DNA from 3 places in the Usitatibacter rugosus genome. Region 2 is predicted to be linked to each of the others. Evidence: predicted binding sites of a transcription regulator. Region 2 holds the regulator's gene; each other region holds the start of a gene.
What was found. Region 2 encodes sigma-54, which starts transcription at its own class of promoters, with help from an activator protein. Its sites were predicted from a motif close to TGGCACNNTTCCTGCT; they were not measured.
Positions count from the first base shown of each region.

Region 1: DSM104443_RS19205 (TorF family putative porin) is a predicted target of sigma-54. The motif match lies at 2,851-2,866, and genes of this name have one in related genera.
Region 3: DSM104443_RS04735 (ANTAR domain-containing response regulator) is a predicted target of sigma-54. The motif match lies at 2,851-2,866, and genes of this name have one in related genera.

Region 1 covers NZ_CP053069.1:4,042,850-4,047,707, forward strand. Annotated here, with positions in the region: gene DSM104443_RS19195 (ammonium transporter) at 85-1,620, opposite strand; gene glnK (P-II family nitrogen regulator) at 1,635-1,973, opposite strand; gene DSM104443_RS19205 (TorF family putative porin) at 2,007-2,807, opposite strand; gene DSM104443_RS19210 (accessory factor UbiK family protein) at 3,019-3,264, shown strand; gene DSM104443_RS19215 (YifB family Mg chelatase-like AAA ATPase) at 3,287-4,777, shown strand; gene DSM104443_RS19220 (multidrug effflux MFS transporter) at 4,777-4,858, shown strand, end outside.
Region 2 covers NZ_CP053069.1:80,530-85,387, reverse strand. Annotated here, with positions in the region: gene rapZ (RNase adapter RapZ) at 1-243, opposite strand, end outside; gene hprK (HPr(Ser) kinase/phosphatase) at 248-1,213, opposite strand; gene DSM104443_RS00370 (PTS sugar transporter subunit IIA) at 1,182-1,667, opposite strand; gene hpf (ribosome hibernation-promoting factor, HPF/YfiA family) at 1,688-2,017, opposite strand; gene DSM104443_RS00360 (RNA polymerase factor sigma-54) at 2,056-3,537, opposite strand; gene lptB (LPS export ABC transporter ATP-binding protein) at 3,574-4,356, opposite strand; gene lptA (lipopolysaccharide transport periplasmic protein LptA) at 4,359-4,858, opposite strand, start outside.
Region 3 covers NZ_CP053069.1:932,501-937,358, forward strand. Annotated here, with positions in the region: gene ntrB (nitrate ABC transporter permease) at 1-689, opposite strand, end outside; gene DSM104443_RS04730 (CmpA/NrtA family ABC transporter substrate-binding protein) at 700-1,950, opposite strand; gene DSM104443_RS04735 (ANTAR domain-containing response regulator) at 2,240-2,818, opposite strand; gene DSM104443_RS04740 (hypothetical protein) at 2,995-3,228, shown strand; gene DSM104443_RS04745 (ATP-binding cassette domain-containing protein) at 3,242-4,858, opposite strand, start outside.

The DNA of each region.
Region 1 (4,858 bases), 600 kb from region 2:
TCGCGTGGCAAAAGTTGCCGAAGAGCCCTAAAGAAAAAGGGCGGCCCGGTTTCCCGGACCGCCCAATGGCCTCTTGGGAGAAACTCAGTTGTAGGCCGACTCGCCGTGTGCGGTGATGTCGAGCCCTTCACGCTCGTCTTCTTCCGGCACGCGCATGCCGATGACGAGATCCGCGATCTTGTAGGCGATGAACGCCACCACGCCGGACCAAACCAGTGTGACGCCGACCGCCTTCGCCTGCACGATCACCTGCGACAGGATCGAGTAGTCCGCCGGCTTCACCATCGCCGCCGTGACCCAGTCGGACACGTAGCCGGGGCCGCCCAGGTCGGGCGAAGCGAACACGCCCGTCAGGATGGCGCCGAGGATGCCGCCAACCGCGTGCACGCCGTACACGTCGAGCGAGTCATCGGCCTTCAGCATCTTCTTCAGGCCCGACACGCCCCACAGGCAGACGACGCCCGCGGCGGTGCCGATCACGAACGCACCGGGGATGCCGACGTTACCCGCCGCCGGGGTGATGGCCACGAGGCCCGCCACCGCGCCCGAAGCCGCGCCCAGCATCGAAGGCTTACCCTTGAAGAGCCACTCGAAGATGATCCACGAGAGCACCGCGCAGGCCGTCGCGAGGAACGTGTTCATGAACGCGAGCACCGCCGAGTTGCCGGATTCGAGCGCCGAGCCGGCGTTGAAGCCGAACCAGCCGAACCACAGCAGCGAGGCGCCGATCATGGTCATGGGCAGGTTGTGCGGCGTCATCGCTTCCTTGCCGAAGCCGATCCGCTTGCCCACCACGTAGGCGCCCACCAGGCCGGCGATACCGGCGTTGATGTGCACCACCGTGCCGCCCGCGAAGTCGAGGGCGCCCCACTGCCACAGCAGGCCTGCCTTGGCGTTCAGCCCGTCGACGAGCTTCGGATCGGTGTACGCATCCGGGCCCATCCAGAACCACACCATGTGCGCGATCGGCGCGTACGAGAACGTGAACCACAGCACCATGAACAGCAGCACCGCGGCGAACTTCGCGCGCTCGGCGAACGCGCCGAGGATCAGGCAGCAGGTGATCGCCGCGAACGTCGCCTGGAAGGCCACGAACAGCAGCTCGGGAATCACGACGCCCTTGGAGAACGTGGCGGCCATCGCGAAGTTGCCCGCGTTGGCATCCACCGTGCCCTTCAGGAACAGGCGGTCGAACCCGCCGATGTAGGCGTTGCCCTCGGTGAACGCGAGGCTGTAGCCGTAGACGCACCACAGCACCGTGATCAGCGAGAACACGATGAAGACCTGCATCAGCATCGACAGCATGTTCTTCGAGCGCACCATGCCGCCGTAGAACAGTGCCAGGCCAGGCAGGCTCATCAGCAGCACGAGCGCGGTGCAGGTGAGCATCCACGCCACGTCGCCCTTGTTGGGCACGGGTGCGGGAGGCGCCGCGGCCGCGGGAGCTGCGGCGGCTTCGGCGGGCTTCGCCGCATCGGCGGGTGCGGCCGCCTTGGCGTCCGCGGGCGCAGCCGCCGCGGGCGCGGCGGCCGGTGCATCGGCCTTCTTGTCCTGGGCGATCGCGACGGCGCCGAACCCCAATGCGGCGACGAGCGCAAACAGACTGAGTACGCGTTTCATATTCGGTGTCCCCTTTAGAGTGCGTCGGCGCCGGTCTCGCCGGTGCGGATGCGGATCACCTGCTCGAGATTGAGCACGAAGATCTTCCCGTCACCGATCTTGCCGGTGTTGGCGGACTTCTCGATCGCCTCGATGACGCGGTCGAGCATGTCGTCCTTGATCGCGGCCTCCACCTTCACCTTCGGGAGGAAATCCACGACGTACTCGGCGCCTCGGTAGAGCTCCGTGTGGCCCTTCTGCCGGCCGAAGCCCTTGACCTCGGTGACGGTGATGCCCTGAACCCCGATGCCCGACAGTGCTTCGCGCACCTCGTCGAGCTTGAACGGCTTGATGATGGCCGTGACCAGTTTCATGTGTCCTCTCCTTTTGTGCTGCGAGCGGCTGGCTTAGAACGCGTACGTCACGAAGGCAACGATTCGCTTCTTCGACCAGTTCTTGTCGCGGATCGTGTAGAGCTCGTCCTTGGCGTTGGTGCCCTTGTAGTACAGGCCACCGTTCCATCCGCTGCCGAAGTCGTACACGCCGCCGACCTTCCACACCCCGTAGGAAAGATCGTCGTTGTCGAAGCCGCTCGACTGCGTGCCTGCGTAGCGCTGGTAGCCGAGGAGACCGGTGAACGAGAACTTCGTGTCGGCGACCGGGTACGTGACGGCCAGCTCGATGTAGTCGGAGCCTTCGGAGCTCGGCACGCCGAACGTGTCGTTGAACGAGTAGGAGTACTTGAGCGTGGCGAAGCTGTACGTGAGGCCGATGTACACCTCGTCGGTGTTCGGCTTCGGGTTGAAGGCGCCCGAGCGCGGGTACTCATAGCGCAGGTAGCCCACGTCGACGGTCCAGTCCTTGATCGGCTCGAACTTGTAGCCGGCGTAGATATCCCACTCGAGGTTGGCGTCGGTGTTGAAGCCGCCCGCGTACGCCGTGTCCTTCAGCCACTTGATGTTCGAGAAGAAGAAGCCCGCGTAGAAGCCGCTCGAGTGCCCGTAGTCTAGGTTCAGCTGGAGGGCCGGATCTTCGGAGGTCTGCGAGATGCCGCGGTATTCGTATTCGGTGAACAGGCCGAGCTTCCCGGTGAACGAATGCGGGGACTCGGGCGCAGCGGGTGCGGCGGGAGCGGGGGCCGTCTGTGCATATGAAACGACCGGAACGCTGACTGCCGCGGCCAAGAGCAATGCGGGGAGCTGGCGCATGTTGCTATCCTTTTGTTGATGGTGGGTGGACGGCAACGTAAAGAGCAGCAAGCGTGCCAAGAACTGGGGCTCGTCAAGGTACTGTCACATAAGGGATTTCGATCATCGCCCCGACCCATTGCACCGCCGCCGAGCAGGCGCGCGCCACGATGCACCAAGCCGGTGCGCCCGGATCCACGCCGTCAACGGGATCGCCTACACAGGAGTTGGAATGAACGAGAGCTGGATGAATGAAGTCAGCGCCCGGTTGGCATCGCTCGCCGCCGCCAACCCGGCCAGGGACTTCGAGAAGAACGCACGCGGCCTGCTTTCGAGCGCATTCGCGCGCCTCGATCTCGTCACGCGAGAGGAATTCGACGTCCAGTCGCAAGTGCTCGCCCGTGCGCGCGAGAAGTTGGCCGCGCTCGAGGCGCGGGTCGCGGAGCTGGAGGCCACCGCCGCCGGCCGCGTGAAATGAAACCCGCCCTGCAAGGAGCACCGTGTCCGTTGCCGTCGTCTTCAGCCGGGGCCTCGCCGGCCTCGATGCGCCGCTCGTGCGCGTCGAGGCGCACGTCGGCGGCGGGCTGCCGCAGTTCCACATCGTCGGCTTGCCCGACACGGAGGTGAAGGAGGCGAGAGACCGCGTCCGCGCGGCGCTGGCCACTTCGCACTTCAAGTTTCCCGCGGGTCGCGTCATCGTGAACCTCGCGCCGGCCGATCTCCCCAAGGAAAGCGGCCGCTTCGACCTCCCGATCGCCATCGGCATCCTCGCGGCCACCGAACAAGTGAAGACCGATCACCTGGCCGAGCATGAATTCGCCGGGGAGCTCGCGTTGTCCGGAGAGCTCCGCCCGATCCGCGGCGCGCTCGCCATGACGTACTGTGCCCACCGCGACGGGCGTTCCTTCGTATTGCCCGCTTCGGTCGCGGAGGAAGCCGGCCTCGCGCGCGGCGCCACGGTTCGCCCGGCGCGCACGCTGCTCGAGGTGTGCGCGCATCTCTCCGGCCAGGCTTCGCTTCCCATCCACGAAGCGAAGGCCGTTCGCGGCGAGCCCACGTATCCCGACATGGCGGATGTCGCTGGCCAGGCCACGGCGCGGCGCGCGCTGGAGATCGCGGCCGCCGGTGGCCACTCGCTGTTGCTGTGCGGCCCTCCGGGCACGGGCAAGACGATGCTCGCCCTGCGCTTCCCCGGCATACTGCCGGCCATGTCGGAAGATGAAGCGCTCGAAGCCGCGGCCGTGCAAAGCCTTGCCAGCGCGGGCTTCCATCCGGAGCGCTTCGGGACCCGCGCTTTCCGCAGCCCGCACCACACCGCCTCGGCCATCGCGCTCGTGGGCGGCGGCTCGCCGCCGCGTCCCGGCGAGATCTCGCTCGCGCACCACGGCGTGCTGTTCCTGGACGAGCTGCCGGAATTCGACCGGCGCGTCCTCGAGGTGCTGCGCGAGCCTCTCGAATCGGGCGCCATCACGATCTCTCGCGCGGCCCAGCAGGCGGATTTCCCCGCGCGCTTCCAGTTGGTCGCCGCGATGAACCCCTGCCCCTGCGGCTACCTCGGCGATTCGCGCAATCCCTGCAAGTGCACGCCCACGCAAGTGCAGCGTTACCGCTCGCGCATCTCGGGCCCGCTGCTGGACCGCATCGATCTGCATGTGAACCTCCACGCCGTCGCCGCGGCCGAGCTCTCGTCGAAGGCGGGCGAGGCTTCGAGCCTCGTGCGCCGTCGCGCCGCGGGGGCAAGGGCTCGCCAGGTCGCGCGCCAGGGCGTGGCGAACGCGCGCGTGCCTTCGTCGCAAGTGGATTCCCGCATGCGCCCCGATGCGCGGGGTCTCCAGATGCTGCGCAATGCCGCGTCGCAACTCGGGCTTTCGGCGCGCGCCCACCACCGCGTGCTTCGCGTGGCGCGCACCGTCGCCGACCTCGAAGGCTCCGATGCGCTCGCCGGCCGGCACGTCGCCGAGGCCCTCGCCTATCGCGGCCTGCGCTCCTGATGCCGCACGGAACGCAGCACTCGAAGTCGTTCAAGCGAGGCTTCGCCGCGCTGCTCGCCGCGCTGGCGACACTGGGGCCGT
Region 2 (4,858 bases):
GATCACGCCGACGTCGCTGCCGCGCTCGCGCTCGCGCGCCACGATCGCCGGCAGCTCGCCCAGCGTCTCGGGGCTGCGCGCATCGGCGCTGATCGCGACCTTCGGCTCCTTCCGGGAGGCGACGAGGTCGTGGATCATGCCGGCCGGAAGATTATCGATGCAGAAGAAGCCGGCGTCCTCGAGCGCCTTCAGCGCGACGCTCTTGCCGGACCCGGACACGCCGGAGAGGAGGACGAGCTGCATGCCGCTAATCCGCTTCCTCGCGCCGTGCGGCCTCCGACTCGTCGCGCATCACCGCGGCCTGGCGGGCGATGAACTCGCGCGTCGAATCGATGCCGCGCGTGAGCAGGATGTGGTTGCGCACCGCCGCCTCGACCAGCACCGCGAGGTTGCGGCCCGGAGCCACGGCGAGCGTGACCGAGGGCACTTCCACGCCGAGGATCGGCTGCGTGCTCGTGCGCGTGGAGAGCCGGTCGCGCTCCATGTTGCCGTTGGCCGGGCTCTCGAGCGTGACGATGAGGCGCAGCGTCTTCCGCGGCCGCACCGCCGTCTCGCCGAAGATCGAGCGGATGTTGAGCACGCCCAGGCCGCGGACCTCGAGGAAGTCCCTCAGCATCGGCGGGCAGCGCCCGGAGATGGTCTCGGGTCCGATCTGCTGCAGCTCGACCGCGTCGTCGGCAACGAGGCCGTGCCCGCGCGAGATGAGCTCCAACGCAAGCTCGCTCTTGCCGATGGAGGAATCGCCCGTGATCAGCACGCCGATCTCGAGCACGTCGAGGAAGACGCCGTGCAGCGTGGTGATGGAGCCCAGCTCCTGCTGCAGGTAGGGGCGCAGCACGTTGATCACCTGCTGGCTCGGCTCCGGCGAAGCGAGCAGCGGAGTTGCCACGTGCGCCGCGGCGTCCTGCAAGTTCGGAGGCACGGGCATGCCGTCGCAGACGATCACGGCGACGGTCTCGCCGCCCACGGCGCGAAGCGCCGTCATCTCGCGCGAAGCGGGATCGAGCGACTCCAGGTACTCGAGCTCGCTTCGGCCGAGGACCTGCACCATCAGCGGGTGGATGAGGTTGAGGTGGCCGATCAGCCCGATGCCCGGGCGCGCGAGCATGGTGCCGGTGATCTCTCGCGACGAGCCGGCGGCCCCCGCGATCCACTCGAGGCCGAGGCGCTCGCGCCGGTCCTCAAAGAGTTGCTGAACGCTGAGCCGGGGCATAGGGCGACCATCCGGTGATCATGCCGTGGACCGTCGCCGCATCGGGTGCGGCGAGCAGCGCGTCGCGAAAGCCCGTGTCGCTGAACATCTGGGCCAGCTCCGAGAGGATCTGCAGGTGCGCCTCGGTCGCGTGCTCGGGAACGAGCATCGCGAAGACGAGCTGCACCGGCTGGCCGTCGGGTGCTTCGAAGGGAATCGGCGTTTGCGTGCGCACGAAAGCGCACACCGGTTCCCGCAGGGCCTTGATGCGTCCGTGCGGGATGGCCACGCCGCAGCCCAGTGCGGTGGAACCCAGCTTCTCGCGTTCGAAGAAGCTGTCGAAGACCCGCGCGCGCGGGATGGCGCGCGAGTTCTCGAACAGCAGCCCGACCTGCTCGAACAGGCGCTTCTTGCTCGTGGCGTCCAGGTCGAGCAGGACGTGCGAGGCGGGCAGCAGCGGGGATACGAGGTTCACGGCGCTCTCCGGGGGGAGGCCTATTCCTCTTCGGCCTGGCGGATGGTGACCGGGTTGTGGCGCGTTGCGGATTTGAATTTCTCCTTGTGCTTCACGACCTGGCGGTCGAGCTTGTCGATCAGCCCGTCGATGGCCGCGTACATGTCGACCTCGTGGCACTCGCAGTGGATCTCCTTGCCCGCGAGGTGCACGTTCGCCTCGATCCTCTGGTCCAGCTTTTCCACCGTCATCACGACGTTCACGTCGATCACGTGGTCGAAGTGCCTCTCGATCCTTTCCAGCTTGGTGACGACGTACTGGCGGATCGCGGGGGTGATGTCGACATGGTGCCCGGTCAACTGGAGGTTCATCGATGGCTCCTTTTCGCGGTGCGGGTGACGGGAAGACTCTAGATCGACTTGCGCAGGTTCGCCGGCTGGATGTGCATCGCCTCGCGGTACTTTGCTACGGTGCGCCGCGCGACCTGGATGCCCTGTTGCGCGAGGATGTCCGAGATGCGGTGGTCGGAGAGGGGCTTCTTGCCGTCCTCCGCCGCGACGAGCTGCTTGATCAGCGCGCGGATCGCCGTGGCCGAGCAGGCGCCGCCGGTATCCGTGGAGACGTGGCTGCCGAAGAAGTACTTCAGCTCGAAGATGCCGCGCGCGGTCAGCATGTACTTTTGCGTGGTCACGCGCGAGATGGTGGATTCATGCAGGCCGACGGCCTCCGCGATCTCGCGCAGCACCAGCGGGCGCATCGCGACCTCGCCGTGCTCGAAGAAGTTCTTCTGCCTGTCCACGATCGACTGCGTGACTCGCAGGATCGTGTCGAAGCGCTGCTGCACGTTCTTGATGAGCCAGCGCGCTTCCTGGAGCTGGCCGGCCAGATGCTTGGCGCCGTTCTCGCGGGATGCCTGGAGGATATCCGCGTACATCTTGTTCACGCGCAGGCGCGGCATCGCGTCGCGGTTCAGCGCCGCGACCCAGCGCGTGCCGACGCGGCGCACGACGACATCGGGCACCACGTAGCGGATGTCGCCGCTGCCGAAGCTGCGGCCGGGCTTGGGGTCGAGCGAGACGATGAGGGCGCGGATCTCGCGCAGCTCGTCTTCGTCCACGCCCAGCGTGCGCTTGAGGCGATTGAAGTCGCGGGCGGCAAGCACGTCCAGGTGCTTGGCGCAGAGCTCGACCGCGGGCGCGAGGTAGGGCGTGTCGGTGGGCAGCGACTTCAGCTGCAGGGTGAGGCATTCGCTCACGTCGCGCGCCGCGACGCCGGCGGGGTCCATGTTCTGGACGTGCTTCAGCGCGATCGCGATTTCCTCCAGCTCCAGCTCGGCGAATTCGTCGATGGCGTTGTCGAGGAGCTCCTGGAGGGTCTGCTGCAGGTAGCCGTCTTCGTCGATGTTGCCGATGACGAGGGCGGCCAGGCGCTTGTCCCGCTCCGTGAGCGAGGTGAGCGAAAGCTGCTGGGTGAGGTGGTCGTGGAGCGTGACCTCGGCCGCGGCGAATTGCGTGAAGTCCTCGCGGTCGTCGTCGCCGCGGCGCGATCCGCTGCCGCCCATCTCCTCGCCGCCGCCGTTGTCTCGCATGGGCATTTCGTCCATGCGGTCGCTGCGCTCTTCGCGTTCCTCTCGCTCGTGCGCCTCGGCGGCGGGCTCCTCCTGGGCCGAGGAGGTCGGGGAGCCCTCGGGGGCGGCGCCGCGATCGCCGATCACGCTCGTGGGTTCGTCGGGCGCCAGGTCGGCGCGCTCCAGCAGGGGGTTCTCGGCGAGATAGCGCTCGAGCTCCTGGTTCAGCTCCACCGTCGAAAGCTGCAGCAAGCGGATCGACTGCTGCAACTGCGGCGTGAGGGTGAGGTGCTGGCTGAGCTTTAGCTGGAGGCTGTGCTTCATGAGGTGCGAAAGTGCCAGGGGATAACGGGACGTCCGCTACAGGCGGAAATTCTCCCCGAGGTAGACCTTTCGGACAGACTCATTGTAGATGATTTCCTCGGGCTTCCCGAAGGCGAGCACCGACCCCTGGTTGATGATGTAGGCGTGGTCGCAGATGCCGAGCGTCTCGCGCACGTTGTGGTCCGTGATCAGCACGCCGATGCCGCGCTCCTTCAGGAAGCGGATGATCTGCTGGATATCGAGGACCGCGATGGGATCGACGCCCGCGAAGGGCTCGTCGAGCAGGATGAATCTCGGGTTCGTGGCCAGCGCCCGCGCGATCTCCACGCGGCGGCGCTCGCCGCCCGAGAGCGCCGTGGCCGGGCTCGCGCGCAGGTGGCCGACGTGGAGGTCGTCCAGCAATTGCTCGAGACGCGTCTCGATCTCGCCCGCCTCGAGGCCCTGGAGCTCCAGCACCGCCTGGATGTTCTGCGCCACGGTGAGCTTGCGGAAGATCGACGCTTCCTGCGGCAGGTACGAAAGCCCCAGGCGCGAGCGGCGGAAGATCGGCAGGTGCGTGAGGTCTTCCCCATCGAGCATCACCTTGCCGCTGTCGATCGGCACGAGGCCCAGGATCATGTAGAAGCAGGTCGTCTTGCCGGCACCGTTGGGGCCGAGGAGGCCGACGACTTCGCCGCTTTCCACGGTGAGCGACACGTCGGACACGACGCTGCGCTTGCGATAGCTCTTCTTCAGGCCCTCGGCCCGCAGCACCGCGGGCTGCGGCTCGCTCTTCACCAGCGTGAGGTGTTCGCGCAGCGGCGCGGGCGTGGCAGCCATCGTCAATGGGTGGCGGGGCCCGAGTCGGACTTGAGGGTGAGGGGCGACGACGGCTTGGCCTCGCTCTTCGCGTCCTTCCCGTCCTTCGCGTCTTTCTTCTGCGGGACGAGCGTGGCCTTCACTCGCGATCCGGGCGTGCCGGGTTGCGCGGCGCCGACCTCGAAGAGCTCGCGGCTGGTGTCGTAGGTGATGAGGTCGCCGGTGATCTCGCCCTGCACGCTCTTCAGGCGTGCCTTGTCGAAGAGCTTCAACTTCGAGCTCTTGTCGTCGAATTCCGCGCGCGCGGCCCAGCCTTCGATGAAGTCCTCGGCCTTGTCGCGCTTCTGGCGGAAGGTGACGGGCGCGCCGTTGGCGACGTAGAACTTGTTGCGCTCCGCGTCTTCCTTCACCGTGACCTTGTTCGCGGTGATGCGCATCGTGCCCTGCGTGATGACGACGTTGCCGTCGAAGACGGTGACGCGGGCGTTGTCGTCGCCGGTGAGGAGGTCGGCGCCGATGTTGA
Region 3 (4,858 bases), 850 kb from region 2:
GAGAGGCGCACGCCGGTGAGCATGTATGGCAGCACCGCGGGGAAGAGGATCTTCGTGAAGATCTTCCACTCGGAGAGGTTCAGCACGCGCGCGACGTTGAGGTAGTCCTGCGGGATCTGGCGCACGCCCACGGCGGTGTTCACGATCATCGGCCAGAGCGAGCAGATGAAGATCACGTAGATCGCCGCGGGGTCGGCCTTCTTGAAGAGCAGCAGGCCGATGGGCAGCCACGCGAGCGGCGACACGGGCTTCAGCAGCGCGATGATCGGGGCGGCCATGTCGGAGAGGAAACGGAAGCGTCCGATGGCGAAGCCGAGCGGAATGCCCACGGCCGCCGCGGCCCCGAAGCCGATGGCCACGCGTCCCAACGAGGTGAGGATGTTCCAGCCGATGCCCTGGTCGTTCGGCCCGTTCTTGTAGAACGGGTTCGAGAAGAGCACGACGGCTTCCTTGAACACCGACAACGGATCGGGGATACGGCCGAACTTCGCGACGAACGCCCAGAGCGCCACGAAGACCACGAGGCCGGTGGTCATCGCGATCACTTGCACCACCCAAGCAGGCGGGGGCTTCCGCGGCGCCGGCAGGGGGATCGCGTCGGCTCGCGCGATCGGTCCCGGGCCGGGCACCGTGACCTTCACTTTCAAAGCGGACGGGTGTGCGACGACCACTCGGCTCACTGCGCTCATCGGGACCTCCTCAAGCGACCTTCACCTTGAATCCGCCCGCGTACTTCACCGGGTCCTTGCCATCCCACACGACGCCATCCATCAGCTTGGAGGTGCGCATCACGTCCTTCGGCACCGGGACCTTCGCCGCGGCAGCCGCCTGCTTGTAGATCTCGATCTGGTTCACCTTCTTCGCGACGGCGACGTAATCGGGGTCTTCCTTCAGCAGGCCCCAGCGCCGGTGCTGCGTCATGAACCACATGCCGTCGGAGAGGTAGGGGAAGTTCACCGCACCGTCGTTGCAGAACTTCATGTAGTCGGGGTCCTGCCACTTCTTGCCGTTGCCGTCCTCGTACGCGCCGAGGAAGCGGCCGAGGATCACGTCGGTGTCGGTGTTCACGTAGGACTTCTGTGCGATCACCTCCGCCGTCTCCTTGCGGTTGGCGGGCGAGGCGTCGATCCACTTGCCGGCTTCGAGGACGGCGGCCGTCATGGCGCGCGCGGTGTTGGGATACTTCTGGACGAACTCGGCCGTGGTGCCGAGCGTCTTCTCGGGGTGGTCCTTCCAGATCGCCTGCGTGGTGATGCTGGTGAAGCCGATCTTGTCGGCGATGGCGCGCGCGCCCCAGGGCTCGCCCACGCAGAAGCCGTCCATGTTGCCGACGCGCATGTTGGCCACCATCTGCGGCGGTGGGACGGTGATGGTCTTCACGTCCTTCATCGGGTTGATGCCGGCCGCGGCGAGCCAGTAGTAGATCCACATGGCGTGCGTGCCGGTGGGGAAGGTCTGCGCGAACGTGTACTCGCGCTTCTCCTTCGCGATGAGCGCGGCGAGCGAGGCGCCGTCGATCGCGCCCTTCTCCTTCAGCTGCTGGGAGAGCGTGATGGCCTGGCCGTTGTTGTTGAGGTTCATCATCACGGCCATGTCCTTCTTCGGGCCGCCGATGCCCATCTGCACGCCGTAGATGAGGCCGTAGAGGACGTGCGCCGCGTCGATCTCGCCGTTCACGAGCTTGTCGCGCACCGCGGCCCACGAGGCTTCCTTGGTCGGCGTGATGGTGATGCCGTACTTCTTGTCGAAGCCCTTCACGTTGGCCATCACGACGGAGGCGCAATCGGTGAGGGGGATGAAGCCGATCTTGAGGTCCGTCTTCTCGGGCGCGTCGGAGCCCGCGGCCCAGACCGAGGCGCGCAGCTGCGGCGTGAGCGTGGCCATCAGGGCCGCTCCGCCCTGCGCGAGGAACTTGCGTCGTGCGCCATGGTTCATCCCCTTCTTCTTCATGCGTCGTCTCCCGTGTCACCGCAAAACAAAAAGGCGTCGGTCGCCGCGAATGGTCGCGGGACGGACGCCTTTGTCGTGTGCCCGTGCCGCCGTTGGCTCGGGCTTCGGCCTACTTATCGCAATGGGCGTGCCAAATGCACTAAGTCGCTGACCGGAAACGGGAAGGGGATTGCGGACGAAGTCGGGGTGACAATTTCCTGCGCCAAAACGGCGCGGCCATGCACCAAGATGAATAAAGGGGTCAGACCACTTCATTGCTCCGGGCAATGAAGTGGTCTGACCCCTTTATTCATCCGAGGAGTGAGGAGATGGAGATGACCTGGCGAGCGATGTCGCCGAGCTTCTGGTTCTTTTCCATCGCGAGGTTGCGCAGCGCCCGGAAGGCCTCCTCTTCGGTGAAGCCACGCTGTTTCATGATGATGCCCTTCGCGCGCTCGATCACCTTGCGGTCGGCGAGCTGCGACTTGGCGTCGGAGAGCTCCGCGAGCAGCTTCTGGTCGGCCTCGAAGCGCTCGATCGCCACGCGCATCACGGGCTCCAGGCGGCTGGCGCTCACGCCTTCAACGACATAGGCCGAGACGCCCGCCTTGATCGCGGCGCGGATGGAGTCGTTCTGCGAGTCGTCGGAGAAGAGCACGACCGGGCGCGGCGCACTCGAGGAGACGGCGGCGAGCTGTTCCAGCACGTCGCGGCTGGGCGAATCCGTGTCGATCAGGACGATGTCGGGCCGGTGCTCGGCCACCCGGTCGAAGAGCTCGAGCGGCGATTCGAGCGTGCATGCGACCTCCACGCCCGGCATCGACGACAGCGCCTGGCGGAGGGAGGAGGCCCGCCCGGGAGTGTTGTCGACGACCAGCACCTTGAGCATGGGGGCTTTCTTGCACGAGACTTATGTTGCAATGCAACATCCGTGCCACGCCCACGGGCGGCCGGATGCGTGAATATTCGACAAGCCCCCGTCCACTGCGCCCCTCATGCCGGGGCCTGCCCTGCGGCAAGATGCCGGTGTACGATCACAACGCATTCCCCAAGGAGCAGCGAAAAATGTCGACCAAAGAGCAGAAGCCCGGCGAACTCTCCGACCAGCAACTCGACCAGGTGTCGGGCGGCCAGGAGATCCGCAAGATGGAGAAGATCGTCGTCACCGCGAAGCGCAGCGACGTGAACCCCCAGCAAGTGGTGAAGATGGACAAGATCGTCGTCAGCGCGCGCCGCGACGACAAGGACCCGGCAGGCATCGCCGGCGCCCAGGTCGCGCAAGCCGACACCAAGAAGTGAGCGTGGGGGCCGCTCAGGCCCCTTGCGTGGAGAGCATCGACTGGAAGTGTCCGGGAACCGCGGCCAGCTCCGCGTAAGTCCCGGACTGGGCGATCCGCCCGCCGTCGAGCACCACGATGCGGTCGGCATTGCGCACGGTGTTCAGCCGATGCGCGACGACGATCCGGGTCGCCGCCAATCCCCGTAGCGATTCCAGCACCGCGGCCTGCGCCACGTTGTCGAGCGCGCTCGTCGCTTCGTCCAGCAGCAGCACGCGCGGCTTCGTCGCCAGCGCGCGCGCCAGCATCACGCGCTGGCGTTGCCCGCCGGAGATGGTCGAGAGTCCCTCGCCCACCAGCGTATAGAGACCCATCGGCATCGCCTCGATCTCGGCGGCGATGCCGGCGAGGCGCGCCGCTTCCCACGCGCTCTCCACGTCGAGGTTCGCCGCACCCGCGATGTTGGTGAAGAGGTCGCCGGCCCACAGCGTGCCGCTTTGCAGGACGGTGCCGATGCCGCGGCGAAGCCTGCGCACGTCCAGCGTCGCGAGATCTTTCCCGTCGTAGAGCACGCGGCCTTGCGCCGGCGCTTCGAACCCCAGCAGCAGCCGGATCAGCGTGGATTTGCCCGATCCGCTCGCGCCGACGATCGCGACGAACTCGCCGGGCCGGATCTCGAGGTCGACGCCGCGCAGCACTTCCGCGCCGCCGGGATAGGCGAACGAAATCCCCTGCAGGTGGATGTGGCCCTGCGGCTCGTGGCGCTGTCCGCGTGCCGTGTCGTTCTCGGGCACGGTCGCGAGGATCGGGCGCGCGCGTTCCCACAAGGGCTTCAGGCGCAGCACCGCCATCCAGGTACCGACGAGCGAATGCACGGCGCCCAGCACCGCGAAGAGCGCGGCCTGGAATGCGATGAACTGCCCTGTCGTCAGCGCGGTCCCGCGCAACGCTCCGATGTCGAGGCGCCACGCGAGGTCGTAGAGGAGGATCGCCGAGGCCGGAAAGAGCAGGCTCAACGCCACCATCTCGAGGTTCGCGAGCTTGGTGCTGCGCCGGTTCAGCGCCCGCAGCGTCTCGTAGTCCACGAAGTAGTTGTCGTAGGCGCGCGATTCCGCCGCCGCGGCGCGCAGCTTCGCAACGCCGGTGAGGTATTCGACGCTGAGGCCATTGAGCTTTCCATCGAGGGCCTCGATCGTGCGTCCCAACCTCAGGCGCAGGAGCCCGACCGCGGCGGGAATCGCGATCGCCGCGAGGATGAGCACGACCGACGCGGCCGCGAGCGTGCCGCTGTACTTGAAGAGCAGCGCGGTGTTGGCGAGCAGGAAGAGCCCGGTGACGATCGTGCCGATCGCCGCACCCGCGATGGAGCGCTGCACCGCGTTGGCCGCGGACATGCGCAGCGCCAGGTCCCCGCTCGCGAAGGCGCGGAAGAACGTGGCCGGCGCGGCGATCACGCGATCGAGCATCGCGGCCTGCACGGCGATGGTCGTGCGCGCTTCGAAGCGCTGCACCGCGAGCGAACGCAACACCTCGAGCCCGACGAGCGCGAGACCCGCGCCCGCGAGCCCGGCGATGAGCTGGCCCACCAGGCCGAGCGCCGCTGTGGGAATCGCGCGGTCGATGAGGAAGCCGGTCGCGATCGGCGTGAGAAG